2 regions of the Bacillus sp. 2175 genome follow, and region 1 is predicted to be linked to the other one. Evidence: a T-box and tRNA genes for the amino acid it is inferred to sense, from the RefSeq annotation. Region 1 holds a T-box; the other holds one or more tRNA genes.
The links. The T-box of region 1 lies ahead of lysS (lysine--tRNA ligase). A T-box ahead of a tRNA ligase gene usually reads a tRNA of that ligase, here a tRNA-Lys.
Positions count from the first base shown of each region.

Region 2: it encodes a tRNA-Lys, which carries the amino acid that the T-box ahead of lysS (lysine--tRNA ligase) is inferred to sense. The anticodon was not compared.

Region 1 is NZ_CM173819.1:2,901,595-2,910,983, forward strand. It holds gene ltrA (group II intron reverse transcriptase/maturase) at 1-682, opposite strand, end outside; partial or broken gene ACXKY9_RS15125 (hypothetical protein) at 1,386-1,607, opposite strand; gene ACXKY9_RS15130 (response regulator transcription factor) at 1,604-2,311, opposite strand; gene ACXKY9_RS15135 (acetamidase/formamidase family protein) at 2,438-3,352, opposite strand; gene ACXKY9_RS15140 (cell wall hydrolase) at 3,503-3,931, shown strand; gene lysS (lysine--tRNA ligase) at 3,991-5,544, opposite strand; T-box leader at 5,627-5,883, opposite strand; gene ACXKY9_RS15150 (DUF2197 domain-containing protein) at 5,960-6,127, opposite strand; gene ACXKY9_RS15155 (SMP-30/gluconolactonase/LRE family protein) at 6,272-7,174, shown strand; gene ACXKY9_RS15160 (class I SAM-dependent methyltransferase) at 7,171-7,872, shown strand; gene ACXKY9_RS15165 (type 1 glutamine amidotransferase family protein) at 7,998-8,630, opposite strand; gene ACXKY9_RS15170 (DUF421 domain-containing protein) at 8,950-9,389, opposite strand, start outside.
Region 2 is NZ_CM173819.1:4,589,668-4,599,056, forward strand. It holds gene glgD (glucose-1-phosphate adenylyltransferase subunit GlgD) at 1-910, opposite strand, end outside; gene glgC (glucose-1-phosphate adenylyltransferase) at 929-2,059, opposite strand; gene glgB (1,4-alpha-glucan branching protein GlgB) at 2,007-3,944, opposite strand; partial or broken gene ACXKY9_RS23845 (dockerin type I domain-containing protein) at 4,272-5,150, shown strand; gene ACXKY9_RS23850 (L-lactate dehydrogenase) at 5,372-6,316, opposite strand; tRNA gene ACXKY9_RS23855 (tRNA-Glu) at 7,051-7,122, opposite strand; tRNA gene ACXKY9_RS23860 (tRNA-Ser) at 7,128-7,218, opposite strand; tRNA gene ACXKY9_RS23865 (tRNA-Asn) at 7,226-7,300, opposite strand; tRNA gene ACXKY9_RS23870 (tRNA-Ile) at 7,308-7,384, opposite strand; tRNA gene ACXKY9_RS23875 (tRNA-Gly) at 7,395-7,465, opposite strand; tRNA gene ACXKY9_RS23880 (tRNA-Lys) at 7,479-7,554, opposite strand; tRNA gene ACXKY9_RS23885 (tRNA-Thr) at 7,565-7,640, opposite strand; tRNA gene ACXKY9_RS23890 (tRNA-Phe) at 7,655-7,730, opposite strand; tRNA gene ACXKY9_RS23895 (tRNA-Asp) at 7,744-7,819, opposite strand; tRNA gene ACXKY9_RS23900 (tRNA-Met) at 7,823-7,899, opposite strand; tRNA gene ACXKY9_RS23905 (tRNA-Ser) at 7,927-8,019, opposite strand; tRNA gene ACXKY9_RS23910 (tRNA-Ile) at 8,037-8,113, opposite strand; tRNA gene ACXKY9_RS23915 (tRNA-Met) at 8,118-8,194, opposite strand; tRNA gene ACXKY9_RS23920 (tRNA-Ala) at 8,215-8,287, opposite strand; tRNA gene ACXKY9_RS23925 (tRNA-Pro) at 8,303-8,376, opposite strand; tRNA gene ACXKY9_RS23930 (tRNA-Arg) at 8,387-8,460, opposite strand; tRNA gene ACXKY9_RS23935 (tRNA-Leu) at 8,464-8,552, opposite strand; tRNA gene ACXKY9_RS23940 (tRNA-Gly) at 8,569-8,643, opposite strand; tRNA gene ACXKY9_RS23945 (tRNA-Leu) at 8,673-8,753, opposite strand; tRNA gene ACXKY9_RS23950 (tRNA-His) at 8,776-8,851, opposite strand; tRNA gene ACXKY9_RS23955 (tRNA-Thr) at 8,861-8,936, opposite strand; tRNA gene ACXKY9_RS23960 (tRNA-Val) at 8,941-9,016, opposite strand; rRNA gene rrf (5S ribosomal RNA) at 9,021-9,136, opposite strand; rRNA gene ACXKY9_RS23970 (23S ribosomal RNA) at 9,238-9,389, opposite strand, start outside.

The sequences.
Region 1 (9,389 bases):
ATGGCGAGAGTATTCCACCTTGTGGTGTTCCCTTTTTTGGAATTCCAAATCCCTTAATTGGTGCTTTTAGAATTAAATAGATAAGTTTTAACACTCGCTTATCTTTAATACCCATATTCCACAATTGTTTTAGAAGTAATGTGTGATTAACATTGTCAAAGAATCCTTTTATATCTATATCTACCGCGTAATGAAAAGTATTTCTGCTTATCAAAAACATTACTCTAGAAATGGCATGTTTTGTTCCTCTCATCGGACGAAATCCATAACTATGTTCGTAAAATTTCGCCTCGCAAATCGGCTCCAAAATTTGCCTAATCATTTGTTGAATTAACCGATCAAACATTGTTGGAATTCCTAAAGGTCTTTTATCTCCATTGGACTTAGGAATAAAAACTCTCTTTACTGCTTTTGGTTTGTATATCTCTAGTTGTTTACAAACCAATGATAAGAATTCCTTTTTATACATTGGTTTATAATTATCTATCGTGAACAAATCCGTGCCAGCGGTTTTGGACCCCTTGTTAGATTTTATTGTTCGGTATGCTAAAAGAATATTGTTCTCCGAAGTAATCAATTCATATAGACCATGGAATGATTTATTTCCTTGACTTTCTTCATATAACCTATCAAATGTTTCTTGCATATTGTAATATTCCCAATATCTCATTGTTGTGCTCAACTGTGGAAACCTCCTAGGTTTTTGCCCACATTCCTACCTGACCATTGAGCTTCATTTTCTTAAAATTAAACATAAAACAAACTAGACTTGGGGCCATCCCTCCACGTTCATTAGACGCTTCAACGGTACTGTGCCCCTACCTTCACAAAAATAAAGGAATTTCGGCTAATTACCTTATATCCACCTGCCCAGTAGTAGCTGTTTTCATTTAGCAGTTTTTTGCTTCCCACGTTCCAATATATCTAGCTATTCATGATAACCGTAGGTGTTTGCTATAAGCCTGTAGAGTTTATAAGCTCATCGTTGCTTATCCCGATTTCCTACCGTCAGATTCGTACTTCTCGGTACCCTACCACACTCTTGTGTGCTATACCTTTCGGTATAGTGCAATTTTAGACCCGTACCTTCGCAAATTCGTCAGACCCATAAGGGACATTCTCACCATAGTTATCTTTTCAGCCATCCGACCTATCCTACACCATATGATTAAAAATCACTTAGGCTCGTTCAGCCGACTTCACCTAGCTTCATACACAATCTGTCTACTAACAAATCATGCATGTAGGAGTATTAATGGAGTTGTTTCAATTCAACATGACGATTTTCATTCCAACTCTCGATATATTAGTTATTGTTGCTTAAGATAAATTTCAGCAACACTCTCACTTCACGTCTAAACGCTTATAGAGAAACGTGTCGCGCCCAAAGATTGCATCGGGTTTGCTAAGCGCTCATAAAAAGAACGATGTGTAAAATAACGAAACACTAAATAACTTCCCATAAAGAAAGCCCCTAGAAACATTGCATATAACGCCGTTGTAATATGATTATGCCCATCAAACCAATATACGAGAAATATAGCTAGTAGTTGAATTATAGTAAAGCAAATAAGTGGTATATGATCACGTATAAACAACCTTATCATTTTTCTATACCAGTATCCCAAGTAATATGCAATCTATATCCAACACTACGAATCGTTTCAATCGCACCTTCTATATGTAACGTTTGTAACTTTTTACGCACACGTGTTGTATTTACACTTAATGTATTATCATCAACATAAGATTCACTATCCCATAATTTATTAAGTAACACTTCTCTACTCACAACACGCGGATAATTTTTCATTAATGTCTCTAATAAAATAGCTTCGTTTCTCGTTATATCAATCTCTTCATTTCTAAGTTTCAATACAAGTCTTTCAGGATATAAACAAAGGCCTTGTTGCTCAATCATTCGCTCTTCTAGTTTCGGTGCATAATCTCCATATGCACGTCTTAAATGACTACGAATTTTCGCCACTACAACTTCATAATGAAAAGGCTTCGGAATAAAATCATCGCCACCATTTTCTAACGCCATAACTTGATCCATCGTGCCTTCACGGGCCGAAATGAATAGTATCGGACATGTAGAAACTCCGCGAATTTGACGACACCAAAAGTACCCATCAAAACTCGGTAAATTAATATCTAATAAAACTAACTCTGGTTGTTCTTCTAAAAAAATGTTTAATACATTTTGAAAGTCCGATACAATAACTCCTTGATAACCATATTTCCCAACATGTGTCGATAATAGTTCTGCAATTTTCATATCGTCTTCTACAATCATAATTTTGACCATTATTGAACTCCTTTTTAATCCACAATCTCAAATATACTTATATAAAATAAATACTACCTCTTTTCACAAAATCCGTAAATTAAAAAAGGATGCTTTTATACAAAAGTATCCTTTTTCGTCCCTTATCTATTTAATATGAAATTTACTAAAAGTAAATCCTAGTTTCTCCACATAATCCATCCCTAATTCCATACGCGCCGTTTTCAACGGATCCACAACTTGGCAAACTTTTAAATTACCTGCTGCCGATAATAAAAGCGTTGCATCAGCTTTAGACATTGCTAATTCTTCATGTAAAAATGTCACCATATTACGTACAGCACGATTTGCTGCATCATCTAGCAATTTTTCTGAAGCAATCGTCATTACTTTTTCTTTTTGAATAGCCATTGGTAGTGGCCATTTTTTCCCTTTTATAATTTGAACTGTTACAGTTACCTCACCAGCAACCTCTACTCCACTAACCCCAATTTCACCATCCCCCATTGCTGCGTGTAAATCACCTAACGCTAATAGTGCTCCTGGGACATTAACTGGTAGTAGTAATGTTGTTCCTTCTTTAATTTCTTTACAGTCCATATTCCCGCCGTGATCATGCGGTGTGCCACATGAAATGCTCTCTTCTTTCGGTGCAATACCAATTACCCCAATCATTGGATTAATCGGGATTTGTAGTTCACTTGAAAACAAAACATGTTCATTATGTATTGGGACAATTTTCACTGTATTTTCATTTAACTCATTCCCTATTACACCAAGGTTTGCACCTGTAGTTAAAACGCCCTGCTCTGCAATTTTAATCTTTTCAATCGTTACGGCTAATATATCGCCAGGTTCTGCTCCTTTAACATATACAGGTCCAGTCGCTGGATTAATTCGGTTCCAATCTAATTCTTGAAACACAACATCTTCAGAATCGATTTGATTTTCAAAGCAATCATATGTTTCAAATACAAGACTGCTCCCAATTTCCACTTCCATACAAGGTTTATTTTCTGGTGACATTGAGTAAATGATATGGTCTTTATGAATTCGATACATAATACCTCTCCCTTTTATATTTATCTACTATTACTAATTAGCTCTTTTTATACAAGCTCCTCTTAAAATTAAATGTTATTTTTATGTAAAAAAGCACGCAGATTGTTTTATAACATACACTCTTTACTATAACAGAAAGGTGGTATCACTATGCCCCTTATTCCATACAACGAAAGTGATGTTGATTTACTAGCTCGTTTAATTCGTGCTGAAGCTGAAGGCGAAGGTCGCCAAGGTGAGGAGTTAGTTGGATGCGTTGTAGTAAACCGTGTATTTTGTGATTGCTTAGATTTTAAACAACTCCGTACCGTACGCGACGCTGTATATCAAAGCCCCGGCGGATTTGAAGCAGTACAATATGGATATTTTTATCAACGCGCTCGTGAATCAGAAAAAGAAATTGCACGAAAAGTTTTACAAGGTGAATGGCGCTGGCCTGCACGATGGGCTCTTTGGTATTTCCGTCCAGTTGGAGCTTGTCCACCTGAATGGTATAATCAGCCATTTGTAGGACAGTTTAAAAGCCATTGTTTTTATGAACCGAGTGGTGATGAATGTCCAAAAATGTATTCACGCTAGCAAAATTTGAAACGCAAGTACTTAGAGGTCTAAGTACTTGCGTTTCTTTTAGCTTTATTTTAGAAATCTAGTAATGAGATGAATTTTTCGATGCCCACCACATGTATTAATAACGATATACGTGGGCCACTAGACTGATTCATAATGAGCTTATAAATAATAATAAATAATTGTTTTTGATTTTCTTTCATTATTTTTTTATTGTCATGATGGCAAATCGAATACAATTGCTCCATTAAGTTAGAGTAATCTTTGTTAGAACGAAGTATATTGCAAACTTTTACTAACCATTCTTTCTGTCTTTCATCTAATGTGTTGTAAAACTCTGTATTTCTCTCTCGATTTACCGCAATTAATTTTTCAGATTGAAAGTTTTTTATCCAATACTCTGCGCGGTTACATATCGCTATCATAGCATCTAATGTATAACTTCTATCTATTTTTTCTAATGTATCTTGTAAAATAGATGAATCAAAATTTAATAGCGGTAACGTTCCTGCTACTTGATTAAATCTCGGATATTCTTTAAACTGCCTATCAACTTTAGAGAGTTTAATTGCATCAAATAAATCTTCATTTTTGAGCGTTTTATTTTCATAGCTATCTTTCAATCGTTCATACTCTGTATAATTACGAATCACATCTTCATCCAACCCAATATGAAAAGCAGCGCCTGGTTTGTATTTGGCAAACATAAAGAGAATTACTTCTGGTATATACACTTTCAATAAATCGCTTGGTGTAATGCTATTCCCTGAAGAACTAGACATTTTTTCATGATTCCCTTTAATACCAATGAAATCGTAAGCAACGTAATGAGGCGCTTCACGATTGAATATTTTCCTTGCAATTTCTTTTGATACATTATAACTACCCGTTTCTGATGAGTGATCTCTTCCACCCGGTTCAAAAATAACATCCTCTATCATCCATCTCATCGGCCAATCGATTTTCCAGTTTAGTTTCATTTTATTTGTATTTAATACGGATAATTCTTTTTCATTTCCGCATTCACATTCATACCGGACTGTTTTTAATACTTCATCAAAATGTGTAATAGTTGTTGTATCTTTTCCACACCTCTCACAATATAATGTAGCTGGATAAAAATTGTTTCGCTCTTCTTCACTACACTCTCCAGTTTTAAAATCCATTAAAATATCATATATTTCTTTTCGTTTATACAAAGCCTCTAAAATATTTTTGTTATACCTTCCACTTCTATATTCATCATGTTGATAAATAAATTCTACTTCAATTCCAAATGCTTGAAGCGATGTTTCAAACTCTTTTTCAAAATGCTCCGCATACGAGTTATGACATCCATACGGATCTGGAATATCACAGTATGGCATACCAATATACTTTGCAAAAGATGGATCAATATTTTTTGGAACTTTTCTAAATCGATCATAATCATCCCACGAAAATATAAAACGAGTCTTTTTCCCTAAACCTTGAAGTGCTCTTACTACGAAATAAGTCGTTACGATTTCACGAAAGTTCCCAATATGAACAGAACCTGAAGGACTAATTCCAGATGCACAAACAAACGTTTCTTTATTTGGATGTTTCCTAATTAATTCATGTGCTACTTCATACGCCCAATGCATTTATTGCTCACCTCAATTATTTTTTGTTTTCGTATTCTCAGTTTTATGCAATAAAAAAACTCCCACCCCCAAGATTATTCATCTTGAGGACGAGAGTTGTTAGCTTCGCGGTACCACCTCAGTTTGTTAATATGTCACCATATTAACCTCTTCAGGTACGGCAAAATATGCTTATACCCTATCTCTATAACGGGAGAACCCGTCGCACCATCCCTAAATAAATTAGTTCCTTGCGCAGCTCCAAGTCTTTTTTCGTTAAGATGTATACCGCTCTTTCTCAGCTACCAGAGCTCTCTGTACGTATTCTTTCTTAACTACTCTTCTCTTCCATGCCATTTTAAATATTAGTTTTTTAATATGATAATTTATAACACTTTTATTGTCAAACTTTTCCGAATCAAAAACATATAATTACCTAAAAAAAATTCTTTATCGCTTCTAATTGAATTTTGTGACTACACTCATCACAACAATATACCCCTTTTGGTTTTTCTTTAAATCGCTTATATTTTTCACTGCCTTCGTAAACACGAAATATATTCTTACAAGAAAAGCAAACAATCTCATAAAACATCATATGCATTTTCCTCTCCTTGTTTATACACTTTTTTAATCACTTGTGAGAAGGTCATTTTTCTACAGCATAAATTTTAATATCCTTTGACTAAAAGGTTTACCTCTATTCTTATCGAATTATATTAATATCTTATAACGCGAGGTGAACATCTTGTTCAGTAATATAGAATTAGTTTTAGATGCTAAAGCAAGTTTAGCTGAAGGACCATGTTGGAATGAAAAAAAGCAACTTTTATATTGGGTTGATATTATGGAGAGAAAATTATGCATATACAATCCTACCGCTAATACGAACCGAGTAATTTCACTCAATCAACAAATCGGCTGTGTTGTTCCATATTTAGAGGATGTACTACTCTTAGCTATGGAAAAAGGCTTTTATTCTATTAATATAAATACCGAAAAACTGACACATATTTTTGACCCTGAACCACATTTAATAGAAAATCGTTTCAATGATGGAAAATGTGATCCAGCTGGTCGTTTCTGGGCAGGTTCTACAGATACATACGGTATGAATACTGCAGGTTCCTTGTATTGTTTACATCATAATTTAAGTGTAGAGAAAAAAGTTTCACATGTAAATACATCAAATGGAATTGCTTGGTCACCTGATCATACATACTTTTACTTTATAGATACACCTACTAAAAAAGTGGTTCGCTATCAATATAATATACGTACTGGAGACATTCATAATCCAATTGATGTAATCATTTTCTCTGAAAATGATGGTCTACCTGATGGTATGACAATTGACGAAGACGGCTGTTTATGGATTGCACATTGGGGAGGTTCAAAAATAACTAGATGGAATCCCTCTACTGGAGAAAAAATATTAAGCATTCCAATTCCAGCTTTATATGTAACATCATGTACATTTGGAGGACCTAATTTAACAGATTTATATATCACAACAGCCAGAACAAGAATGACTGATGACGAATTAAAAGAGTATCCACATGCTGGTGGTATTTTTCGAATTCAAACAAATGTTAAAGGCTGTCCCACCTATTCATTTTGCAATAAAAATATTGGAGCTGAAACAATGTGAACCGTATCGATTACATAAGACAAGAAGAAAAGAAATATCACGGCCTTTGCTATGAACAATATAAACTATTTGAAATTGGCTCTTGGCTGTACAAACCGGTTAAAACAGTTATGGACTTGATGGGTCACTTTGAAGGACAAAACAACTTGCAAGTACTTGATCTTGGCTCTGGCATCGGTAGAAATAGCATTCCAATTGCACAAAAGATAAGAAATACTAGCAGCACTGTTACATGTGTTGAGTTACTTAATTCCGCTTTAACAAAGCTACAAACTTATAGCAAAGAACATGATGTATTCGAGGTTATAAAAACAGAACAAGCAGCAATTGAAAACTATCATATTGACTCTAACGCTTATGATTATATCGTTGCAGTATCCAGTTTAGAACATATCAAATCAGAAGAAGATTTTAAAAACGTACTTCATTCTATGAAAAAAGTGACAAAAAACGGCGGTATTAATTGTTTGATTATTAACTCTAACATACAAGAAATTGATTTAAAAACGAATGAAGAATTAGAAGCTTTAATTGAAATTAATCTCTCAACCGAAGAACTGATACGTCTATTAAAAAACATTTATAAAGGATGGAAAGAAGTAAAAGTTGAAATAAAAGAATTAGCTTATAATATAGTTCGTAATGAAAGACACATTCAATTAAAAACAAATGCTATTACTTTTGCCTTTCAGAAATAATACTATAAAAGGTAAGGATATTTTCTCATATATTCATAGGAACACCCTTACCTTTTATCTTCATAATATTATTTCGTTATTAGTTTTCGTATCATCTAAAATATAATTTTCATTCGAAATACTAATCAGCTATTAATTGAATTCATTAACTGGAAGAAATATTCCGCTTCATGAGTCTCATTCAGTTTATACCATGAATGAAGTGTATCCGGCGCAAATACATCTAATTTTCTCAATACCTCCATGGCAAATTCTAGAGGAGCTACACCCGATGCGGTAATAAAGTTTTCACTGGATGATACAGGTCCCTCTTTATAAAAATTTTCTCCTTTATAAGTAGGACAAACCATTTTCATATACTCTAAACTATTGCTTGTGTGATTTATAGAATCCAAGTAACCGTAATTTGCAAGACCTATAGTTGCACCGCAAATGGCAGCCACAATTGTACCAAGTTTTAAAGCCTCATCAACTTTTTGCAAAATAGGTTTATGTATTTCTTCACTCCAAGTATTCCCTCCAGGTAAAATTAATAGATCGTTACTCTCAAGGATACATTCATCTAGGGAAATATCCGGCTGTATATTCAAGCCCCCCATTGAAATAACCATTTCTTTATTTATTCCAACTGTGACTACTTTAAAAGGCGCTACATCTTTTTTAAAATATCTCCCTGTATTAAGTTCAGCAATTAAATGTCCGTACTCCCAATCCGACATCGTGTCAAATACATATAGATAGGCTTTTCTTGTTTGCATTCAATAACACTCCATTCATATACTACAGTTTTAATTACAAAAATTGCTCTTTTCATTTTAACATTTTATTCAATATTTATGGTTTAAAATTCCAAATAAAAGAGCACTTGTTTCCGCAAGTGCTCTTTTTGGGGATTTTGAGATATCCTATTAAAGAAAGTTAAGGTTACTTAAAGTTAATAGGTACTTCTATTATATGCTTGTCCTTTTTATTTGTGCATAATCAATATATAAATATCTTTAATAATTCTTAATAACTTTTAATTATAGTTCTCTCTTACATTTTATCGTTAAAAAATTGGCTTTTTCTCACGAGAAATTATCTTTTTATATTGTACCTATCTAATACTTTTTCTAACATTTCTAAAGTTATTGGTTCTGCTTCTTTTATTAATCGATAACCAATACGCCCATTCGGTTCCGCTGTAACTTGCTGTAAACTCTTTACATCATGGATCCCTTTTTCTCTTAATTGCATATATAGTTGTTGCTCCGACATTTTTGCCTGCATCAAATTCTCTTTTACAATCTCTCCGTTTTCAACAATTATAATGCTACTTCCATTTAGAAATTGTTCCACCTTCTTTGATTTCAATTCAAAGAAATGAATAATAAGTAGTATGCTTGCAAATATGATGGCCGCAAATATAGATGGGACTACTTTTCTACTTAATACAGGTTCTACAATAATACGGCCGATTGATACAACTATAATGATTTCAGCTCTTGTCATTTGGCTGACAGATGCACTACCTGTCA
Region 2 (9,389 bases), 1.7 Mb from region 1:
CTATTATACAGTTATCTCCAATTTGGCTCTTTTGCATAATAATACTGTTACGAATAATTGAACCTTTTCCAATTTTAACTGAACGAGAAACAACACTGTTTTCGACTTCCCCTTCAATAATACTACCGTTTGCAATCATTGTATTTTTCACGACTGCACCCTTTAAATAACGAGTTGGTGGCTCATCTTTTACTTTCGTAAAGATCGGTGCTTCTTTCTTAAATAATTGCTTCCAAATAGCAGGTTGCAAAATTTCTAAGCTATGTTTATAGTAACTTTCAATCGAGTCAATAATTGCTACATATCCAGTATGTTCATATGTAGCAATGTGTAATGATTTCCCGCGCTTTTCTCTCACTACATCAAATAAACTGTATTGTTCCAGATCTTTATATGACTCAAATAAGTCTAACAATAATTGTTTCTTTAACACATATGTTTGAAGTGAAACCCCTTCATGGCAAACTTCCGTAATATCAGCTGCCGTATGTATATGTCGCTCTAACACCGCTTGAAAATTTAATGCTGTTACGAGATGGCTATTCGTAATAACAACGTACTCTTCTCTGCTTCTTAGAAAATAATCAATATGTCTTCTAAAGTGTGCAAAAGACCCAAATTCATCTTGGTCACATTGGCAGTTTGGCGGGAATAAAAATAGTCCGTCTCGTTTTCTATCTAAATCCCACTGTTTTCCTGAACCAACATGGTCCATTAACGAACGATTTTTATGGCTTGTAAAAACTGCCACACTATGAATACTAGAATTCACCATATTTGAAAGCATGAAATCAATGAGTCGATAACGGCCCCCAAACGGTAACGCCGCTAGTGAACGATGCCCTGTTACTTTCTTTAAGGAAGGAAAACTTCCCGTTGCATTAATAATTCCTAACATTTTTTCTCCCATTCATTTCATCCCCCTTTTCTATTTCCCTTCAGCAATTAATACTACATCGTCAACATTCTTTTCTGGACGAATGATTGTTCCATCCTCGATAACCATTTCTGATCCAACAATCGCTCTTTCAATCACAACATTTTTACCAATCTTAGCCCCTGGCATAACGACAGAATCAATCACCATACTTCCTTCTTCCACCGTCACTCCTTGGAATAACACAGAATGCTTCACGTCCCCTTCAATGACGCACCCTTCGTTAATAAGCGATTCTTCTACTTTCGCCTTTTCAGCAATATATTGAGGCGGTTCGTTTGGATTGACAGAGTAAATACGCCAATTACGATCGTTTAAATTCAGTGATGTTTCATCGCGAAGCAAATCCATATTCGCTTCCCATAAGCTCTTCACCGTTCCAACATCTTTCCAATATCCTTCAAACGGATACGCCATTAGCTTCTTCCCTTCATCCAATAAAAGGGGAAGTACGTCTTTTCCAAAATCGTTACTAGATTCAGGGTTTCTTGCATCCATCTCTAAATACTCTTTCAAAATTGACCAATTAAAAATATAGATTCCCATTGATGCAAGATTACTTCTTGGAAATTGTGGTTTCTCTTCAAACTCAACAATCTCCATTTCTTCATTTGTATTCATAATGCCAAAGCGACTCGCTTCATCCCAAGGTACTTCAATAACAGAAATGGATACGTCCGATTCTTTCTGAATATGGTAATCTAGCATCTTACTGTAATCCATTTTATAAATATGGTCGCCTGATAAAATGAGAACATACTCCGGTTCATACTGACTTAAATAGTTTAAGTTTTGATAAATGGCACTTGCCGTACCTGTATACCACTTAACCCCTGAAGACTCCGCATAAGGAGGTAAGACTGTGACCCCACCGTTTACTCGGTCTAAATCCCACGCATTTCCGATTCCGATATAATTATGAAGTTCGAGTGGTTGATATTGCGTTAAAATCCCAACCGTTTCAATACCAGAATTCGCACAGTTACTTAGCGTAAAATCAATAATGCGATATTTACCACCAAATGGAACAGCTGGCTTGGCTAAATTCTTTGTTAATGCACTTAAACGACTACCTTTTCCCCCTGCTAGTAACATTGCTACGCACTTTTGTTTTTGAGCCATCTTGTTTTTTGCTCCCCTTTCTCGTCTTCACTGGTCGTAATATGGATACGCCAAATGGTGGAATTGTAATCTCTACATGTGCTGCTTGATTATGGTACGGTTCTAGAATCGTCTTAAGACGTTTCTTATTCACTTGTCCCGAACCGCCATATTGCTGTGCATCACTGTTTAAAATCTCGTTATAATACTCGAAATCTGGTACACCTACTTTATAGTTTTCATATGTAGCTTTCGTAAAATTACATACGATAACTAACGCATCTTCTTGTTTATCCCCTTGGCGGATAAACGAGAAAATACTTTGCTCGTTATTATTAGCATCAATCCACTGAAAACCTTCAGGCGAATGATCAAGCTGCCAAAGTGGTTTTGAGCGCTTATACAATGCTATGAGCTCTTTAAAGTAATCATGCATATAACGATGCATTTCAAAATCATGTAAATTCCAATCTAAATCTTCAAGGTCTTTCCACTCATCAAACTGCCCGAATTCTCCTCCCATGAAAAGTAATTTCTTTCCTGGGTGAGTAAAGAAATATCCATATAATAAACGAAGCTGAGCAAACTTATCCCAGTAATCACCTGGCATTTTATTTAATAACGACTTTTTCCCATGAACGACTTCATCATGAGAAAGGGGTAATATGAAGTTTTCAGAGTAAGCATATAGTAAAGAGAACGTCATTTTCTCATGAATATATTTTCTGTACTCTGGCGCACACTCCATATATTTCAGCACGTCATTCATCCAGCCCATATTCCATTTGTAATTGAATCCAAGCCCACCTTCATACGTTGGTGCTGTTACAAGTGGCCAAGCTGTTGAATCCTCTGCCGTCATAAGAAAATCTTCATCCTCTGCAAACACTGCTTCATTTAACTCCCTTAAAAATGACACAGCGTACTCATTACTTTGCTCTTGTCCTTCTTTATTCCAGTACAACATGTTCGCAACTGCATCTACTCTGAAACCATCAATATGGAAATATCTCATCCAAAATAACGCATTTGAAATTAAGAAATTACGTACCTCTCTCTTTCCTAAATCAAAATTGACAGTTCCCCATACTAGATTTTCTTGTACATCTTTATCTTTATATTCATAGGTCGGTGTGCCATCAAACAAATATAAACCGTGAGCATCTTTACAAAAATGCCCCGGTACCCAATCTAAAATGACACCGATTCCATATTTATGACATTCGTCGACAAAATACATTAAATCATGCGGTGTACCAAATCTACTCGTCGCTGCATAATATCCCGTTCCTTGATATCCCCAAGAACGATCATATGGATGCTCAACAAGCGGCATAATTTCAATATGTGTAAATTGATGTTCCACCACATACGGAATGAGTTCTTCTGCCATTTCCCTGTAAGAATATAGTGTTCCATCTTCTTTCTTTTTCCAAGAACCAAAATGTAATTCATAAACTGTCATCGCTTCTTTATAAATCGGTTTTTTCTTTTTCTTACGATTCCAGTTTTTATCATTCCATTCATATCCTTTTATATCAAAAACTACAGATGCCGTATTCGGTCTTACTTCTGCATATATAGCATACGGATCTGCCTTTAAAATGACGTCACCAGCCAACGTTTCAATCGCATATTTATATATTTCTCCTTCTTCAATATGCGGTATAAATAAGGACCAAATCCCTTCTTCTGTCACTTGTAGCATCTTATGTTGCTCATAATCCCACTCATTAAAATCTCCAACAACACTCATTGCTTTCGCATGAGGAGCCCAGACTGTAAATCGTACCCCTTGAATCTCATCTTCCGTCACAACATGTGCGCCAAAGATGTTATAACTTTCATAGTACTTTTCTGTATGAAACTCATCTCGTTTCACTTCTTCACAATTTATTACACTCAATATGTTCACCTCACTTAGATGACAGAATTTTTTATACTTTAACTATTTCTGCGAAAAACTGCAATATCCTTGTTAATTTATAAAAAACATTCGTTTTTTTCTTAAAAATGTTAGTTTTTCTTCACATTTCCGTGTAAAATATCGAATTTTGACGAATATTCATTGAAAACGCTTTATTATTCTTCTATATTTTTACCAATTATTTTTTCTCAACCTTTATTTTATTATGTTTATCCTATTTTTCATGCTATTTTCCACTCAAAATCAAAACAAAATAATCTGTCATAAAAAAATGTTTCTCAATATTTTTTGTCACAATGTTATTGAAATGCGAAATTTAATCCTGCTTTTGAAAAGCTACTTTCCGAAAAAGGAGTAACTGCAAAAGTAAATGAACCGAAATTAGAGGCAGGTTCTGTTACAGTTGGCGGCGCTATCGATGACAAAAACTTTGCTGGATTAGATGGTGATTTCCCGTTCATTGATGTAACTTTCAAAGTAGAAAATGATGAATTTTATGAAGCAAACGCTCAATTAGAGTCACCAATTTTTGTTTACTGGAAACAAGGTGAATCAGAACCAAATAGAATGCGTGTACTTCAAGATCAAACATTCTCAGTTATGTCCTTAAACTCACTAGTAGAAGGAAATATTAAACCTGGTGCGTTCTTAAATGAACGCGAATATTTAGATGAAAAGTTCGATTATACAAAGCTTGGCGTAAAAGTATATGCGACTGATTCTTACCGTCATAAGTTTGAAGGCTCACTAGATAAATACGGATACTTCAAACTAAATGGACTTCCAGTTAATAAACGCGACTATAACTTATATGTAGAGGTGACAGGACATTTAACAAACCGCCTAACAACGAAACTTGGTACTGAAAAAGACGGTAAGCTGCTTGGCCAATATTATTATGCAAGACCTGACGAAAACCTTGCCGGCGATGTAAATGCTGATAAAGTAATCGATATTAAAGATGCTGAAATTATCGCTAGCAACTATGGTAAAAAAGGACTAACTGTAAAAGACGGAGACCTTAATAAAGATGGTATTGTCGACGAAAAAGATATTCGCTTCGTTGAAAGGAACTTCTTGAAAAAAGGTCCAGATGCATCTAAATCACAAACACCTGTAGAAAAATCCAAAAGCGGTACACTGGCAGATATTTTAAAGAAATTAGGATTAACACCTAAAAAATAATAAAATGAAACTTTAATCAGTGGGTTTTTACTGCCCGGCAAATAGCGGAATAATAAAGAGCACTCTACGTAAAATAGAGTGCTCTTTTCTATAAACGACCCTTATCCAGCAAAAGGGGTATATTGGGGATATACAAGGGAAACCGGAAAAGGAATTTATATTAAATTATATAAGTTCAGAGGTAAGAAGCAGTTTCCCACCTCTGAATTATTTAGCAATTATTATAGTACTGGTGCCATTGTTTCTTTTAATACTTTTACAGAATGAGCGAACTTCACTTTTTCCTCTTCATTTAGCTCAAGTTCTACGATTTCACGTACACCTTCGCGGTTAATTACAGCTGGAACACCTACGTAAGCATCTTTCTCGCCGTATTGACCTTCAAGGTATGCAGATACAGTTAATACGCTGTTCTCGTTGTTTAAGATTGCTTTAGTTACACGAAGTAGTGACATACCGATTCCGTAGTAAGTTGCACCTTTACGCTCGATGATATGGTAAGCTGCATCACGTACGTTTTCGAAGATTTTGTCTAAGTCTTCTTGTTTGTACTGTTCGTTGTTAGCTAAGATTGTTTCTAATTTTTGTACACCGATAGTAGCGTGGCTCCATACTGGAAGTTCAGTGTCACCGTGTTCACCAACGATGTAAGCATGAACGTTACGTGGATCTACATCTAAGTAGTCACCTAACATGTAACGGAAACGAGCAGAGTCTAAAGTAGTACCAGAACCGATTACGCGCTCTTTCGGTAAACCAGATTCTTTCCAAGTTACGTAAGTTAAAATATCAACTGGATTAGTTGCGATTAAGAAGATTCCATCGAATCCGCTATCCATAATGACGCGAACGATTTGTTTAAAGATCTTTGTATTTTTCTCAACTAAGTCTAAACGAGTTTCACCTGGCTTTTGTGGTAACCCAGCAGTGATAACAACTAAATCTGCATCTTTACAATCTGCATAGCTACCGCTCCAAACTTTTGTTGGTGATGGAGAGAATGGTACCGCATGGCTTAAGTCCATTGCTTCCCCTTCTGCTTTTGCTTCATTAACATCTACTAATACGAATTCTTCAGCTACACCTTGGTTAATCATTGAGTAAGCGTAACTACAACCTACAGCTCCTGTTCCTACTAATACTACACGATTGATACCTTTTTTCATGGTAATTTCCCCTCTCTATTGTTCACATATATTTTTTTATGATTGTTTAAGTAATTAATTAAAATACTAATTTAATGTTGTTTAACTTCTTTACATTCATATTGTAGCACGTATTATTGTGAATTACTTCACAAATTATGACCTATTTGTGAACTTTTTCACATAGAGTGTAAAGTTATTGGAATAGGTGTGGAATCCATTTCAATGGAGGCGTTTTCTTTAGATTGTGAAAGGGTTTTTCTTGTGGTTTTCATCGGTAAGTGAAATTATATCGGCGATTTTTAGAATATATCGACCGTAACTCCAAATATATCAGCGATTATTAAAATTTATCGATCGTAACTCAAATTATATCAGCGATTTTTGCAATATATCGATTTACCGACAAAACTCGACAATACTGACAACATAAAAAAGCTGTCTTCAGTAGATCACACCTGTTGAGAGAAAGCAGCTTCTTCTATATATTATTTATTTTCATCCGTTTCTCCAAGTGTAGGAGGCTACAGCCATACAGCTGGGGTAAAAGTTCAACTTGAGGTATCATTTTAGATAGATAATTCCTTCATATCCATACAGGTCCAAATAAATAACATGATTGTATTTACCGCTCTATATACCCAACTGCAACAGCCCATACTTCATATTTCTTCTATGCATAAAAAAGCAGACTATCCAAAGTTCACTTTTATACAACAAAAAAGAGATAGCAGATTATGCTATCTCTTTTAGTATGACCCGTACGGGATTCGAACCCGTGTTACCGCCGTGAAAGGGCGGTGTCTTAACCACTTGACCAACGGGCCAGTTCTGGCAGAGAAGAAGGGATTCGAACCCTCGCACCGCGTTCGCGATCTACTCCCTTAGCAGGGGAGCCCCTTGAGCCACTTGGGTACTTCTCTATAAATATGGCTCCGCAGGTAGGACTCGAACCTACGACCGATCGGTTAACAGCCGATAGCTCTACCACTGAGCTACTGCGGAACAATTATGGTGGGCCTAAATGGACTCGAACCATCGACCTCACGCTTATCAGGCGTGCGCTCTAACCAGCTGAGCTATAGGCCCATAATTAAAAAGCGGGTGAAGAGAATCGAACTCTCGACCAGAGCTTGGAAGGCTCTTGTTTTACCACTAAACTACACCCGCATTAAATTGTAAATGGTGAGCCATGAAGGACTCGAACCTTCGACCCTCTGATTAAAAGTCAGATGCTCTACCAACTGAGCTAATGGCTCATTTTGAAAGTGGTGCCGACTAGAGGACTTGAACCCCCAACCTACTGATTACAAGTCAGTTGCTCTACCAATTGAGCTAAGTCGGCTCGTGATTTCAAAATGGTGGCTCGGGACGGAATCGAACCGCCGACACGAGGATTTTCAGTCCTCTGCTCTACCGACTGAGCTACCGAGCCTTTATGTAAAAAATGGCGGTCCCGACCGGGGTCGAACCGGCGATCTCCTGCGTGACAGGCAGGCATGTTAACCACTACACCACGGGACCATTTGGTTGCGGGGACAGGATTTGAACCTGCGACCTTCGGGTTATGAGCCCGACGAGCTACCGTGCTGCTCCACCCCGCGATGATAAAATATTCACTTTAGAAAAAATGGAGGAGGTAGAGGGATTCGAACCCCCGCGCGACTCTCGCCGCCTGTCGGTTTTCAAGACCGATCCCTTCAGCCGAACTTGGGTATACCTCCGAGATATATACGTCTAATGGTGGACCTTGTAGGACTCGAACCTACGACCGGACGGTTATGAGCCGTCTGCTCTAACCAGCTGAGCTAAAGGTCCTTTATGGTAGCGGCGGAGGGGATCGAACCCCCGACCTCACGGGTATGAACCGTACGCTCTAGCCAGCTGAGCTACACCGCCATAAATGATATTAATATAAGTGGAGCCTAGCGGGATCGAACCGCTGACCTCCTGCGTGCAAGGCAGGCGCTCTCCCAGCTGAGCTAAGGCCCCATGTTTTTAGGAATATCGGGAAGACAGGATTTGAACCTGCGACCCCCTGGTCCCAAACCAGGTGCTCTACCAAGCTGAGCCACTTCCCGTTAATAAAAGCGCGCCCGAGAGGAGTCGAACCCCTAACCTCTTGATCCGTAGTCAAACGCTCTATCCAATTGAGCTACGGGCGCATATGGTGCCGAGGGCGGGGGTCGAACCCGCACGGTGGTCACCCACCGCAGGATTTTAAGTCCTGTGCGTCTGCCTGTTCCGCCACCCCGGCATGTCATATTGAAAATTGGAGCGGAAGACGGGATTCGAACCCGCGACCCCAACCTTGGCAAGGTTGTATTCTACCACTGAACTACTTCCGCAAGACATGTATGAGTTATTTAATTAAAAGTGCGGGTGAAGGGAGTCGAACCCCCACGCCAAAGGCGCCAGATCCTAAGTCTGGTGCGTCTGCCAATTCCGCCACACCCGCATATTAATTTATTTAAGAAAAATGGGGCGACTGATGGGAATCGAACCCACGAATGCCGGAGCCACAATCCGGTGCGTTAACCACTTCGCCACAACCGCCATGATTTCTGGTGCCGACTAGAGGACTTGAACCCCCAACCTACTGATTACAAGTCAGTTGCTCTACCAATTGAGCTAAGTCGGCTAAATGGTGGAGGATGACGGGATCGAACCGCCGACCCCCTGCTTGTAAGGCAGGTGCTCTCCCAGCTGAGCTAATCCTCCATTTGCCTGGCAACGTCCTACTCTCACAGGGACAAGGTCCCAACTACCATCGGCGCTAGAGAGCTTAACTTCCGTGTTCGGTATGGGAACGGGTGTGACCTCTCTGCCATCATTACCAGACTGTATTCATTTAAGACAAGAATTATTGTAACTCATTCACTTTTGAAAGTCAACAAGTTTTTTATATTCTTTCAAAACTAGATAACATTGCTTCATATTATATGGTTAAGTCCTCGATCTATTAGTATTCGTCAGCTCCACATGTCACCATGCTTCCACCTCGAACCTATCAACCTGATCATCTTTCAGGGATCTTACTAGCTTACGCTATGGGAAATCTCATCTTGAGGGGGGCTTCATGCTTAGATGCTTT